2 linked regions of the Rhodobium gokarnense genome follow. The protein of the gene in region 2 interacts with the protein of the main gene of each other region in a pairwise test. Links are inferred from orthologs where the notes say so. Each region holds a gene or a part of one and is shown on either strand. Other genes may lie near its edges. The genes, in order: rho and hfq.

What was found.
Region 1: the proteins of hfq (region 2) and rho interact in binary tests that used the Escherichia coli proteins (3 or more experiments, as listed by UniProt). The link is inferred for Rhodobium gokarnense from one-to-one orthologs.

Annotation. Positions count from the first base shown.
Region 1 is NZ_JAOQNS010000008.1:155,311-161,292, forward strand. The notes cover bases 1,845-4,786. They hold rho (transcription termination factor Rho), read right to left. Parts: upstream 3,978-4,786; coding sequence 2,712-3,977; downstream 1,845-2,711. Other genes in these bases: M2319_RS14975 (thioredoxin domain-containing protein), read left to right, coding at 1,845-2,220; M2319_RS14980 (hypothetical protein), read right to left, coding at 2,217-2,687; M2319_RS14990 (CopD family protein), read right to left, coding at 4,239-4,613. Also shown: tRNA uridine-5-carboxymethylaminomethyl(34) synthesis GTPase MnmE, read right to left, coding at 1-127; more of M2319_RS14975, read left to right, coding at 205-1,844; hemE (uroporphyrinogen decarboxylase), read right to left, coding at 4,796-5,851. UniProt on the Escherichia coli protein: Facilitates transcription termination by a mechanism that involves Rho binding to the nascent RNA, activation of Rho's RNA-dependent ATPase activity, and release of the mRNA from the DNA template.
Region 2 is NZ_JAOQNS010000004.1:408,972-414,795, forward strand. Bases 1,896-4,679 are described here. They hold hfq (RNA chaperone Hfq), read right to left. Parts: upstream 3,525-4,679; coding sequence 3,267-3,524; downstream 1,896-3,266. Other genes in these bases: hflX (GTPase HflX), read right to left, coding at 1,896-3,212; M2319_RS09555 (TrkH family potassium uptake protein), read right to left, coding at 3,784-4,679. Outside these bases: M2319_RS09530 (aspartate/glutamate racemase family protein), read right to left, coding at 1-9; M2319_RS09535 (hypothetical protein), read left to right, coding at 205-708; mazG (nucleoside triphosphate pyrophosphohydrolase), read left to right, coding at 1,005-1,823; more of hflX, read right to left, coding at 1,863-1,895; more of M2319_RS09555, read right to left, coding at 4,680-5,250; Trk system potassium transporter TrkA, read right to left, coding at 5,271-5,824. UniProt on the Escherichia coli protein: RNA chaperone that binds small regulatory RNA (sRNAs) and mRNAs to facilitate mRNA translational regulation in response to envelope stress, environmental stress and changes in metabolite concentrations.

The sequences.
Region 1 (5,982 bases), on a different replicon or contig from region 2:
CCGGCACCGACCCGGCCATCGTTTCGAGAACGATTCGAACCCGCGGCCCGCTCAGCCGCACGACGGCGATCGCCGAGGGCAACGCGCCACTTGAAAGCGCAAAGATCGTCTCACCCCGATTGTCCACGCCGGCCTTTTCTCCCCGGACCGTCCCGCTAGTTACGAACGGAACCCGTTTTTGCGATTTCGCCAAAAGGATTTCCCGTGACCGAAAACCTCCTGAAGCACGAGACCAGCCCCTATCTCCTCCAGCACAAGGACAATCCCGTGCATTGGCGACCCTGGGGAAAGGCCGCCTTCGAGGAGGCCGAGGCCGCCGGCAAGCCGATCCTTCTGTCCGTCGGCTATGCGGCCTGCCACTGGTGCCACGTCATGGCCCATGAGAGCTTCGAGGACCCGGACGTGGCGGCGGTGATGAACCGTCTCTACGTCAACGTCAAGGTCGATCGGGAGGAGCGGCCGGACGTCGACCAGATCTATATGGCCGCGCTCCATGCGCTCGGCGAACAGGGCGGCTGGCCACTGACCATGTTCCTGACGCCGAAGGGGGAGCCGTTCTGGGGCGGCACCTATTTTCCGAAGACGGCGCGCTTCGGCCGGCCGGGCTTCGTCACTGTGCTGGAAGAGATCGCGCGCATCGTCCGCGACGAACCGGACAAGGTGGAAGCCAACCAGAGCGCCATCGTCGCCCACATTTCCGCACGCACAGAAACAGGCTCGAGCCTTCATCCGGGCGTCCTCGACAAGGCCGCCGAGGGCCTTCTCGGCGTCATGGACCCGGTCAATGGCGGCACCAAGGGCGCGCCGAAATTCCCCAACGCCTCCGTCTTCGAGCTTCTCTGGCGGGCCTATCGGCGCACGGGAAACATGGAAATGCGCGATGCCGTCCTCCTGGCGCTGCGCCGGATCGCCCAGGGCGGCATCTACGATCATCTCGGCGGCGGTTTCGCCCGCTACTCCGTCGACGACCGCTGGCTTGTCCCCCATTTCGAAAAGATGCTCTACGACAATGCCCAGCTCGTCTCGCTGATGACGTCCGCCTGGCTTGAGACCGGCGACGACCTCTTCCGCCGCCGCATCACGGAAACCGTCGCGTGGATGCAACGGGAGATGACACTCGACTGCGGAGCGTTCGCCGCCAGCTTCGATGCGGATTCCGAAGGCGAGGAGGGCCGGTTCTATGTCTGGACCCGGGGCGAAATCCTGACCCTCCTCGGCGAGGACGACGGCGGCTTTTTCTGCGACCTTTACGACGCCATGCCCGGCGGCAACTGGGAAGGAAAGGTCGTCCTCAACCGGCTGAACACACCCGGCACCGACGATGCGGAAACGGACGAGCGGCTGACGATCCTTCGCCAGCGGCTGTTCGAAGATCGCGCAGGCCGCATCCCCCCGGCCCGCGACGACAAGGTGCTTGCCGACTGGAACGGCCTTGCCATCTCCGCCCTTGCCCGCGCCGCCACCGTCTTCGACGAACCGGTCTGGCTGGAACGGGCGATGTCCGCCTACCGTTTCATCTCCGAATCGATGGTGAAGGACGGTCGCCTTGGCCATAGCTGGTGCGCCGGGAAACTCGTCTATCCGGGCCTTGCCTCCGACCACGCGGCAATCTGCGAGGCCGCCCTCACTCTTTACGAGGCAACCGGCGAAGACGCCTATCTCCAGGATGCCGTCGCCCGCGCGGAGAACCTGGAACAGCATTATGCGGACAGGGATGCCGGTGGCTATTTCCTCACGGCCGACGACGCCGACGACCTGATCCTCAGGCCGAAATCATCGGCCGACGAGGCAACGCCCAACGCCAATGCAGTCGCCGCCAAGGCCCTGGTAAAACTCTGGACTCTGACCGGCAACGATATCTACCGCCAGCGTGCGGACGGCATCCTCTCCATCTTTGCCGAGGACATCGCCAAGAACGTCTTCATGACGGCGGCACTGTTGAATGCCTTTGACTTCCGGCTCGATCCGGTTTCCGTCGTCATCGTCGGCGGAATGCCAGGCGAGGTCTCGCCGATGGTCGAGGCCGTCCGCCGCTGCGACCATCTCAACGTCGTTCCTTTCGTCACCGAATCGACTGCATCCCTGCCGCCCTCGCACCCGGCCGCCGGCAAGACGCCGATCGACGACAAGGAGACCGCCTATGTCTGCCACGACGACCGCTGCGGTCCGCCAGTGACGGATCCGGATGCTCTTCTGAAAACGATTCACGTGAAACATTAGGCGTCGCAACCGCCCGAGCCGGCCGCTTTTTCATACCTCTTGGCGTGGTCGACTCGCGCGAGGAAACGTTCGGCTCGCGCAACGGCGTCGCCGAAATACTGGTCCGGCCCGAGCATCTTGCGCCGGTTCAGGTCGGCCGTGTCGAGGAGATCGAAATCGACGCGCTCCATGCGGCCGTGCCATCCCGCCTGCTGCCGGCGCCAGCAATTGCAGTGATGAGCAACAAGACGCTCGCGCAGCACATAGCCGTGGAAGTCGAAGGCAACCGTCCCGTCCGTGACAAAAATATGGTTTCCGGAAAAGCCCTCGTCGGGCACAACGCGCTCACCGTAAAAACCCGCCAGCGGCGAACGGCGCAGAAAAACGCCCGCCAGGATATGGCAGGCGCCAAAGCCGAAGAATATCCGGTCGGGAAGGGCCCAGCGGCGTTCCGGATCGCGCTTGATGCCCGGTTTCAGGACATACATGCCGCGCGACCCGGATTTGGCGCTTTAGGTGTTCATGGAGTCGAAGAACTCGTCGTTGTTCTTCGTCTGCTTCAGCTTGTCGAGCAGGAACTCGATGGCGTCGACCGTGCCCATCGGATTGAGGATGCGGCGCAGCACGTACATCTTCTTGAGCTGCTTGGGATCGACCAGCAGCTCTTCCTTGCGGGTGCCGGAGCGCTGGATGTCGATCGCCGGGAACACGCGTTTGTCCGCCACCTTGCGGTCGAGGATGATTTCGGAGTTACCCGTGCCCTTGAACTCCTCGAAGATCACCTCGTCCATGCGGCTGCCGGTATCGATGAGGGCCGTCGCGATGATCGTCAGCGAGCCGCCTTCCTCGATATTACGCGCCGCGCCGAAGAACCGCTTCGGCCGCTGCAGGGCGTTGGCATCGACACCGCCGGTCAGCACCTTGCCGGAGGACGGCACGACGGTGTTGTAGGCGCGCCCGAGCCGGGTAATGGAGTCGAGAAGAATCACCACGTCGCGGCCATGTTCGACCAGGCGCTTGGCCTTTTCGATCACCATCTCGGCCACCTGCACGTGCCGCGCCGCCGGCTCGTCGAAGGTCGAGGAAATGACCTCGCCGCGAACGGAGCGCTGCATGTCGGTGACTTCTTCCGGCCGCTCGTCGATCAGAAGGACGATGACGTAGCATTCCGGGTGGTTGCTGGTGATGGAGTGGGCGATGTTCTGGAGAAGCACCGTCTTACCGGTGCGCGGCGGTGCCACGATCAGTCCGCGCTGGCCCTTGCCGAGCGGCGAGGTCAGGTCGATCACCCGCGCCGACTTGTCCTTGCGCGTCGGATCTTCCGTTTCCATGTGGAACCGCTCGTCCGGATAGAGCGGCGTCAGATTGTCGAAATGGACCTTGTGGCGGGTCTTGTCCGGATCCTCGAAATTTATCGTGTTGACCTTGAGGAGCGCGAAATAGCGTTCGCCCTCCTTCGGGCTGCGGATCTGGCCTTCGACCGTATCGCCGGTCTTCAATGAGAACCGCCGGATCTGCGACGGCGACACATAGATATCGTCCGGACCGGGCAAATAGTTGGCGTCCGGCGAGCGCAGGAAGCCGAAGCCGTCCTGCAGCACTTCCACGACGCCTTCGCCGATGATCTCCACGTCATTCGCCGCGAGCTGCTTCAAGATCGCGAACATCTGCTCCTGGCGGCGCATGGTGCTGACATTTTCGACTTCGAGCTCTTCGCCGAAGGCAGCCAGATCGGTCGGCGTCTTCGCCTTCAATTCCTGAAGTTTGATTTCCCGCATGGGGTTGAGATTCCTTGGGACCGCGACGGTTGAAGACGTCGCTTGCTTTTGAGGGTTTGGGAAAATTCGACAGATCTTAGGTTCGATCGCTCGCCGAACCTCGGCGCCTCGTCGCATATAGCCCGGGCGCCCGCCTGTCTTTCAGAGAGGTTATTGGGAACATAGTCGCTTCGGCCGAAGCCGACAAGACCCGTGGTAATATAACCAATGGGTGCATCCGGGCCGCTTCTCGACCCGGAGCGACCGGAACGGCCTGAAGTTTCAGAACGGCTTGAAGATGACGAGGATTACCGCAACGATCATGATCAAGGTCGGGATTTCATTGATCATCCGGTAAAAACGTTCGGAATGCTCGTTGGCATCGGCCGCGAAGGCCTTTCTGAGCTTTCCGAGCCACATATGGTACCAGGTCAACAGCGCGACAAAGATAAACTTAAGAATAAACCAGACATCGAAATAGTAATCCATATCCCACGCGATCCACAAGCCGAATATCCAGCTTGAAATCATCGCCGGATTGCCGATCATCCGAAGAAGCTTCCGCTCCATTACCTTGAAGAGTTCGGACTGATCGGAGCCAACGGGCACCATGGTGTGATAAACATAAAGCCGAGGCAGGTAAAACAACGCCGCCATCCAGGCAATGATCGAAATGATGTGCAGTGTCTTCTGCCAGGAATAAAGATCGTCGAACACCGTCGAACGCCCCTTTTGCTCAATTGGTACGGACACCGACCGCGGCTCGCCGAGCCGCCGGAAAAGCCATTTTGTCCATTTCCTCCGCCCGGTCCGGGGCGAAGGTTGTCAATGTCCTCTGGTCAAACCGCCTCGCCGCGCACCAGCGCGACCATTTCCGCAACATTCTCCACCGGCGTGTCCGGCGTCACCCCGTGCCCGAGATTGAAGATGAAGGGTCCCGAGCCGAGCGCATCCACCACCCGGCGGATACCGGATTTCAGCGCCTCGCCGCCGGCAACCAGCCGCATCGGATCGAGATTGCCCTGCACCGCACAGGTCTTCTGCAGGTTCTTGGCGAAATCGAGCGGCACCGACCAGTCGAGGCCGACCGCGTTGACGCCGGTCACATCCACATAGCGCTCCAGGAACATGCCGACGCCCTTCGGAAAGCCGATGATCCGGGCACCCGGCACTTCCGCCCGCACGCCGGCGACAATACGCCGCATCGGCTCCACCGCCCAGCGCTCGAACCCTTCCTCGTCGAGCGCCCCGGCCCAACTGTCGAAGACCTGAACCGCATCGGCCCCGCGCTCGAACTGGGCAACGAGATAGCGGATCGAGGCTTCCACCAGCCGGTCGATCAGCCGGTCGAAGCCGGCGCTATCGGAAAAGGCGATTCGCCGCGTCGGTGCCTGGTCGGACGAGCCGCGGCCGGCGACCATATAGGTGGCAACCGTCCAGGGCGCGCCGCAAAAGCCCAGAAGCGTCGTCTCCGACGGCAGGTTGGCGCGAATGAGCCCGACGGCATCGAGCACCGGTGCCAGCTTTTCCGTCACCACGCCCGGGTCGAGCTTTGCCGCCGCCTCAAGGCCGATCGGCTCCAGGATCGGACCGATCCCCTCTTCAAAGCGCACAGGCTGACCGAGCGCATCGGGAATGACGAGAATGTCGGAGAACAGGATCGCCGCATCGAAGCCGTAACGCCGGATCGGCTGCAGCGTCACTTCACAAGCCAGCTCCGGGTTGTAGCAAAGATCGAGGAAGCTGCCGGCCTCGGCCCGCGTCGCCTTGTATTCGGAGAGATAGCGTCCGGCCTGGCGCATCATCCAGATGGGTGGCGGCGACAGTGTCCTGCCATCCAGAGCCTGGACGATCCGGCGCTCGGTGCGGGTGTTTTCCTGACTGCGATAATCCACGGCGATCCTCTAATAGAGTCTAGAATCCAGACTGATTTTGTTGTTTGCGCGTGGATTATCGGGATAAAGCATCATCCACATACGATACAGTTTTTTCCGGGGACGCCTTGCGCCATAGGGTCGCAAAACCC
Region 2 (5,824 bases):
GAGCAGCACTCGGGTCACCCTTCAGGTTTGGAGCGGCTTCTCCTGGCGGCGTTGCCGCGGCAACGGGCCGGAATTCCGCCGTTTTCCCGGCCTTTGCGAAATACCGGTACCGGTACTGGAATACATTGTGTTCAGTCGAAACTGCAAATAAGAATAGTTCCTGTTCCTACTTGGATTTTCTTCCCTTTTCAGGACGATCGCAAAATGATCAGGATCTTCTCTGCCACTGTACTCGCCTTGGCGGTGTTGACGGGCCCTTCGCTGGCCGCCGGCGACCGTTTCTGCCATCAATACGCCTCAACCACCGCCGATGTCGCCCAGGACGCCATCAACAAGAACCCCGCCTGCCTCAATCCGAGCAAGGGCGTGCACGGCGTTTATCAGGCGCACTACGACTGGTGCCGCAAGACCCCGCGCAAGACGGTCGAAGGCGCAGCCGACAACATCCGGCGGCTGGCGCGCCAGTGTACCCGCCAGGCGGGCGGGCCGAACGGTCGGACGAATCCCCAGTTCTGCCAAAAATATGCGACCAATGCCGCCCGGGTGTCGCAAAACGCCATCGACCGCAATCCGAACTGTCTCGATCCCAGCCGGGGCGTTCACGGCTATTACCAGGGACATTACGACTGGTGCCTGAAGAATACGCGCGGCACCGTGCAAGGCGCGGCCAAAAACATCCGGCGGCTGGCGCGCCAGTGCAGCCGTTGACGGCCTGGAGCCTCGGGCGAGCATGGAATCGCGCCGAATGCTATAACCAACTGTTTTAACGAATAGAATTTTCGAGGACCGGTCTTTGTTTTTGGGGAAACCGGTCTGGAATCGGAGCGCTGAAAAGACCGGAGGGCGGCCTCGGCTGCCCTCCTTTTTCGTGAAAATGACCGGGCGGGCGCCCTCGCCGCCGTCGCGGCGTGCCGGTGACCGCGCGCCGCCGCCCATGCTAGGCTACGACCCGCGACTCTTTTCGTTGCACCCCTTCCGTCCGACAAAAATCCGGAGCCTTTGCCATGGAGCCCTCGCGGGACATTTCACGCCTTCTGGAAATCATGGCGGCGCTGAGGACGCCGGGCACCGGATGTCCCTGGGACCTGGAGCAGGATTTCTCCACCATCGCCCCCTACACCATCGAGGAAGCCTATGAGGTGGCCGACGCGATCGATCGCGGCGACCGCGGCGATCTTTGCGACGAGCTTGGCGACCTGCTCCTCCAGGTGGTCTTCCATGCGCGCATGGCGGAGGAAGAAAAGAGCTTTGATTTCAGCGATGTGGTGCTGGCGGTGAACCGCAAGATGGTGCGCCGGCACCCGCATGTCTTCGGCGATGCGGAGGCGCGCACCTCCGGCATGTCGAAGGCCCAGTGGGAGGCGATCAAGGCGGTCGAAAAACGCGAAAAGGCCGAGCGTCACGGCGATGCGGCAACGCGCAGCATCCTCGATGACGTGACCGTCGCCCTGCCCGCGCTCACCCGCGCCGTCAAGCTGCAGCAGCGCGCCGGCCGCGTCGGCTTCGACTGGAACGACGTCCGGGCCGTCATCGCCAAGCTGCACGAGGAACTGGGCGAGCTGGAAGCGGAAATGGCAGCAAGCGAGCCCGTCCAGGAGCGCATCGAGGAGGAAGTCGGCGACCTCCTCTTCGTCGTCGCGAATCTCGCCCGGCACCTGGACGTCGATCCGGAAAAGGCGCTGAGGGGCACGAACGACAAGTTCCGCGACCGGTTCCGGCACATCGAGGCCGGCCTGAAGGACGCGGGAAAAACGCCCGAGGACGCCACGTTAGAGGAGATGGAAGCGCTCTGGCAAGCGGCCAAGAAGCCTAAGAACGCATAGAACATAACGCGTTAGAAAACAGAGTTATAAAAACAACACTTAAAGTGATTGTTCGGCTTCCTGCGTGCGCATGCGGCCGTCGACGTAGGCGGCGCAGCGCCGGCGCACCTCGTCGGCGTATTTCGGCGGAATGCGGATGGTGAGGTGGATGCCCTCCTCGCCGTCGTCGCGCTCCAGGACCTCGCAACTGCGATAGAGCCAGGCGAGCAGCGCACCGTCGCTCGGCGGCAGGGTCAGCCGCAGCACCTGGCGGTTTGCGGTCAGCCGCCGCGCGATCTCGGCCAGCAGCGGCTCGATGCCCTCGCCGGTGAGTGCGGACACGGGGTAAGGACCGCCCTCCTCCGCCCGGTCCAGCATCCGCTGGCGCTGGTCGGGTGCCAGAAGGTCGATCTTGTTCCAGACCTCGATGACGTGGCTGGTGTCCCGGGCGTCGATGCCGAGCGCATCGAGGGTGTCGGCGACGTCGGTCGCCTGGGCCTCGGTCTCCGGATGGCTGATGTCGCGGATATGCAGCACGATGTCGGCCGAGATGACCTCTTCCAGCGTTGCCCGGAAGGCGGCGACGAGATGCGTCGGCAGGTCGGAGATGAAGCCGACGGTGTCGGACAGCACCACCTCCATGCCGCCGGGAAGCTCGACGCGCCTCAGGGTCGGGTCGAGGGTCGCGAACAAAAGGTCCTCGGCCATGACCGAGGCATCGGTCAGCCGGTTGAAGAGGGTCGACTTGCCGGCATTGGTGTAGCCGACCAGCGCGACGACGGGCCGCGGCACCTTCTTGCGCGCCTTGCGGTGCAGGCCGCGGGTGCGCTTGACCTGCTGCAGGTCCTTTTCCAGCCGGGTGATGCGTTCCTGGATCAGCCGCCGGTCGGCCTCGATCTGGGTCTCGCCGGGGCCACCAAGGAAGCCGAAGCCGCCGCGCTGGCGCTCCAGGTGGGTCCAGGAGCGTACGAGCCGGCTCTTCTGGTAATTGAGATGCGCCAGCTCGACCTGGAGGCGGCCTTCCTTGGTCCGCGCCCGCTCGCCGAAGATTTCGAGAATCAGGCCGGTGCGGTCGAGGATCTTGGCGTTCCAGGCCTTTTCCAGATTGCGCTGCTGGATCGGCGAAAGGGCGTGGTCGACGATGACGAGGCCGATGTCGTCCATGCGCACGGCAAGGCCGATCTCCTCCACCTTGCCGGAGCCGAACAGGGTTGCCGGTTTCGGCTCGGCGACGCGCACGACCGAGGCGCCGATTACGTCGAGCGCGATCGCCTCGGAAAGGCCCACGGTCTCGGCCAGCCGGCCCTCGGGCGAACGCTCCGTCAGAGCGGCCTCGCCGCGTCCCGGGGCGCCCTTGCGATGGGTCAGCTCCGGTTCGAGCACGAGCGCGCGCACGGGATCTCTCGCCACCTGCTCACCAGCCGGTGGAGTCTCGGCCCCGCCCTGCCCGTCTTGCGGCTTCAATCAGTCAGCGGCCTTTTCGCCCGTTTCCTCGCCCGGTTCAAAAAGCTGAACGGGCTGATTCGGCATGATCGTCGAAATAGCGTGCTTGTAGACGAGCTGGGAATGCCCGTCTCGCCTCAACAGGACACAGAAATTGTCGAACCAGGTAACCACCCCTTGCAACTTCACGCCGTTGACCAGGAAGATGGTCAGGGGGATCTTGTTCTTGCGTACATTGTTCAGGAAGGTGTCCTGGAGATTCTGTCCGCGGTCCGCCATTGTTGTTATTGCCTTTTGTCTTTCTTCGGACGTTGCGTCCGTTCTCTGTCGTTCTGCCGCCGGAAGCCATGCCGACGAACAATATTGCCGCAAGCGGGCATCGGTCACCTGCGAGCATAGCAAATCATAGGCGACGCATCGCTGGAATGAAACTACGATTATTTTATGAAATGCAAACGCAAATGCCGCATAAATTCAAGCTACACGCGCAGGTTTTCCGTCCGCAGCCCGATTTGCCGCAGTTTTACAGCCATTCCCGTCACCTGCGCAACCAGATGAGACCGTTTACCGCGCCCAGGAGCGCGAGCATTTCCAGGCGCCCGGCGATCATGGTCAGGCACAGGGCGAGCTTGGCGATGACGCCGAACTCCTCAAAGAGCTGCCAGTGGCGCACGCCGGTCTGCCACTGGCTCTCATAGACCGGGCCGATATTGGAAAAGGTCGCGGCCGTCGCCAGGAGCGCGTTCTCGTAGTCGATGGCCTCGCCGGCGACGACGAGGGTGATGATGCCGAGGACCATGACCGTGACCACGAAATGGCTCCAGATCGCCTTCATGAGCTGCATGTCGTAGGGCTGGCTGCCGAATTTCGCCGGCCGGATGCCGTGCGGATAGAGCAGCCGCGTCAGCTCGCGGGCCGACTGGGTGGCCATGGCGCCGAACCGGTAGGCCTTGATGCCGCCGGCGGTGGAAAAGGCGCTGCCGCCGATGAAGATGACCATCAGCACCAGCGGCAACGGCAACAGCGCGAGGCCGCCGGTGCGGGTCTCGTAGCCGGTCGTCGAGATCATCGAGGCGGCCGTCACCAGCCCCTCGCGCAGGGCCGACAGCGGCGACAGCACGCTCGCCGAGCCGGCGGCCTGAAACAGCACCGCGGCCGTCAGCACGCCGAGGACGAGGATTCCGGCGATCAGGATATAGCTCTCCCGGTGCTCCTTCAGGAGCTGGAAGCGGCGCTGCAGCACCATACGGTGCCACAGGATGCTGGTCGCTCCGATGACCATGAAAACGGCGAGCCAGACTTCCAGCGCCGGCAGACCATAGACCGACAGGTCGCCGTCGCGCGGCATGAAGCCGCCGGTTGAGACGGTGGAAAAGGTCAGGCAGAAGGCGTCGAAGGCCGGCGCGCCGATGACGAAGAGGCCGACGAAGCAGATGAAGGTGGCGGCGCCATAGGCCGTTGCGGTGTCCAGAACGATCTGGGTGGCGCGGCTGATGTCGGTGCGCTCACTGGTCTCCAGCAGGCGGATCTGGCGGCCCGGAAGCCCGCCGACCCCGGCCGGCGCGAGAATCAGCACGATGGACAGAAGCGTCAGGAAGCCGCCGATCCATTGCAGCTCGGCGCGCCAGAAGATGACCGCGCGCGGCAGCGGATCGAGCGTCTTGAAGACCGTGGCGCCGGTCGTCGTCAGTCCCGAGACCGTCTCGAAATAGGCATCGATCGGAGCCAGCCCGGTGATCAGCACCACCGGGATCGCGGCGATCGCCGGCACCAGGGCCCAGACCATGATGAGGAGGATATAGCCGTTCTTGTGGACCAGCCGGCGCTCGCGCCCGGTAAGCGCGATGGCCGCGGAGACGGAGACGACGGAGGTGAGCGCGGCGGTCAGGCCGAAATCGACGAGTGCGACCGTCTCGCCATAGCTGGCGGCGACGGCCACCGGCAGGAGCAGCGCCACGGCGATGCCGGTGAGGACGAGCGCGAAATGATAGAGGATACCGCTCATGAACCGGCCATGCCCGGATCCTAGAAGAACTCGAGGCTGACGCGGAACATGCGCTCGACCTGGCGCACCCGGCCGCCGACGGTGAAGATGACGACCCGGTCGTTGGCGAGGATCTGGGTGTCGCCGCGCGGGATGATGACGTTGCCGGCGCGGTAGATGGCGCCGATGCGGATGCCGTCGGGAACGTCGAGTTCGCGCAAGGGTTTGCCGACCAGCGGCGAGGTCTCCAGCGCCTCGGCCTCGATCACCTCGGCGCTGCCGTTCTGCAGCGAGTGGACGCCGCGGATGCGGCCGCGGCGGACGTGGCGCAGCACCTTGGAGACGGTGACGGCGCGCGGATTGATGTGGGCGTCGATGCCGAGGGCGCGGGCAAAGGCGTGGTAGCTGGTGTTGTTGATGAGGCAGAGATTGCGCCGGCAGCCGAGCTTCTTGGCCATGACGCTGGTCAGGATGTTGGCCTCGTCGTCATTGGTCAGCGCGATCATGGTGTCGGCGTGGCGCACGTCCGCTTCGGTGAGGATCGCCTGGTCGAGGGCGCTGCCGTGCAGGATCACCGTGCGCTTCAGGCCGTCGG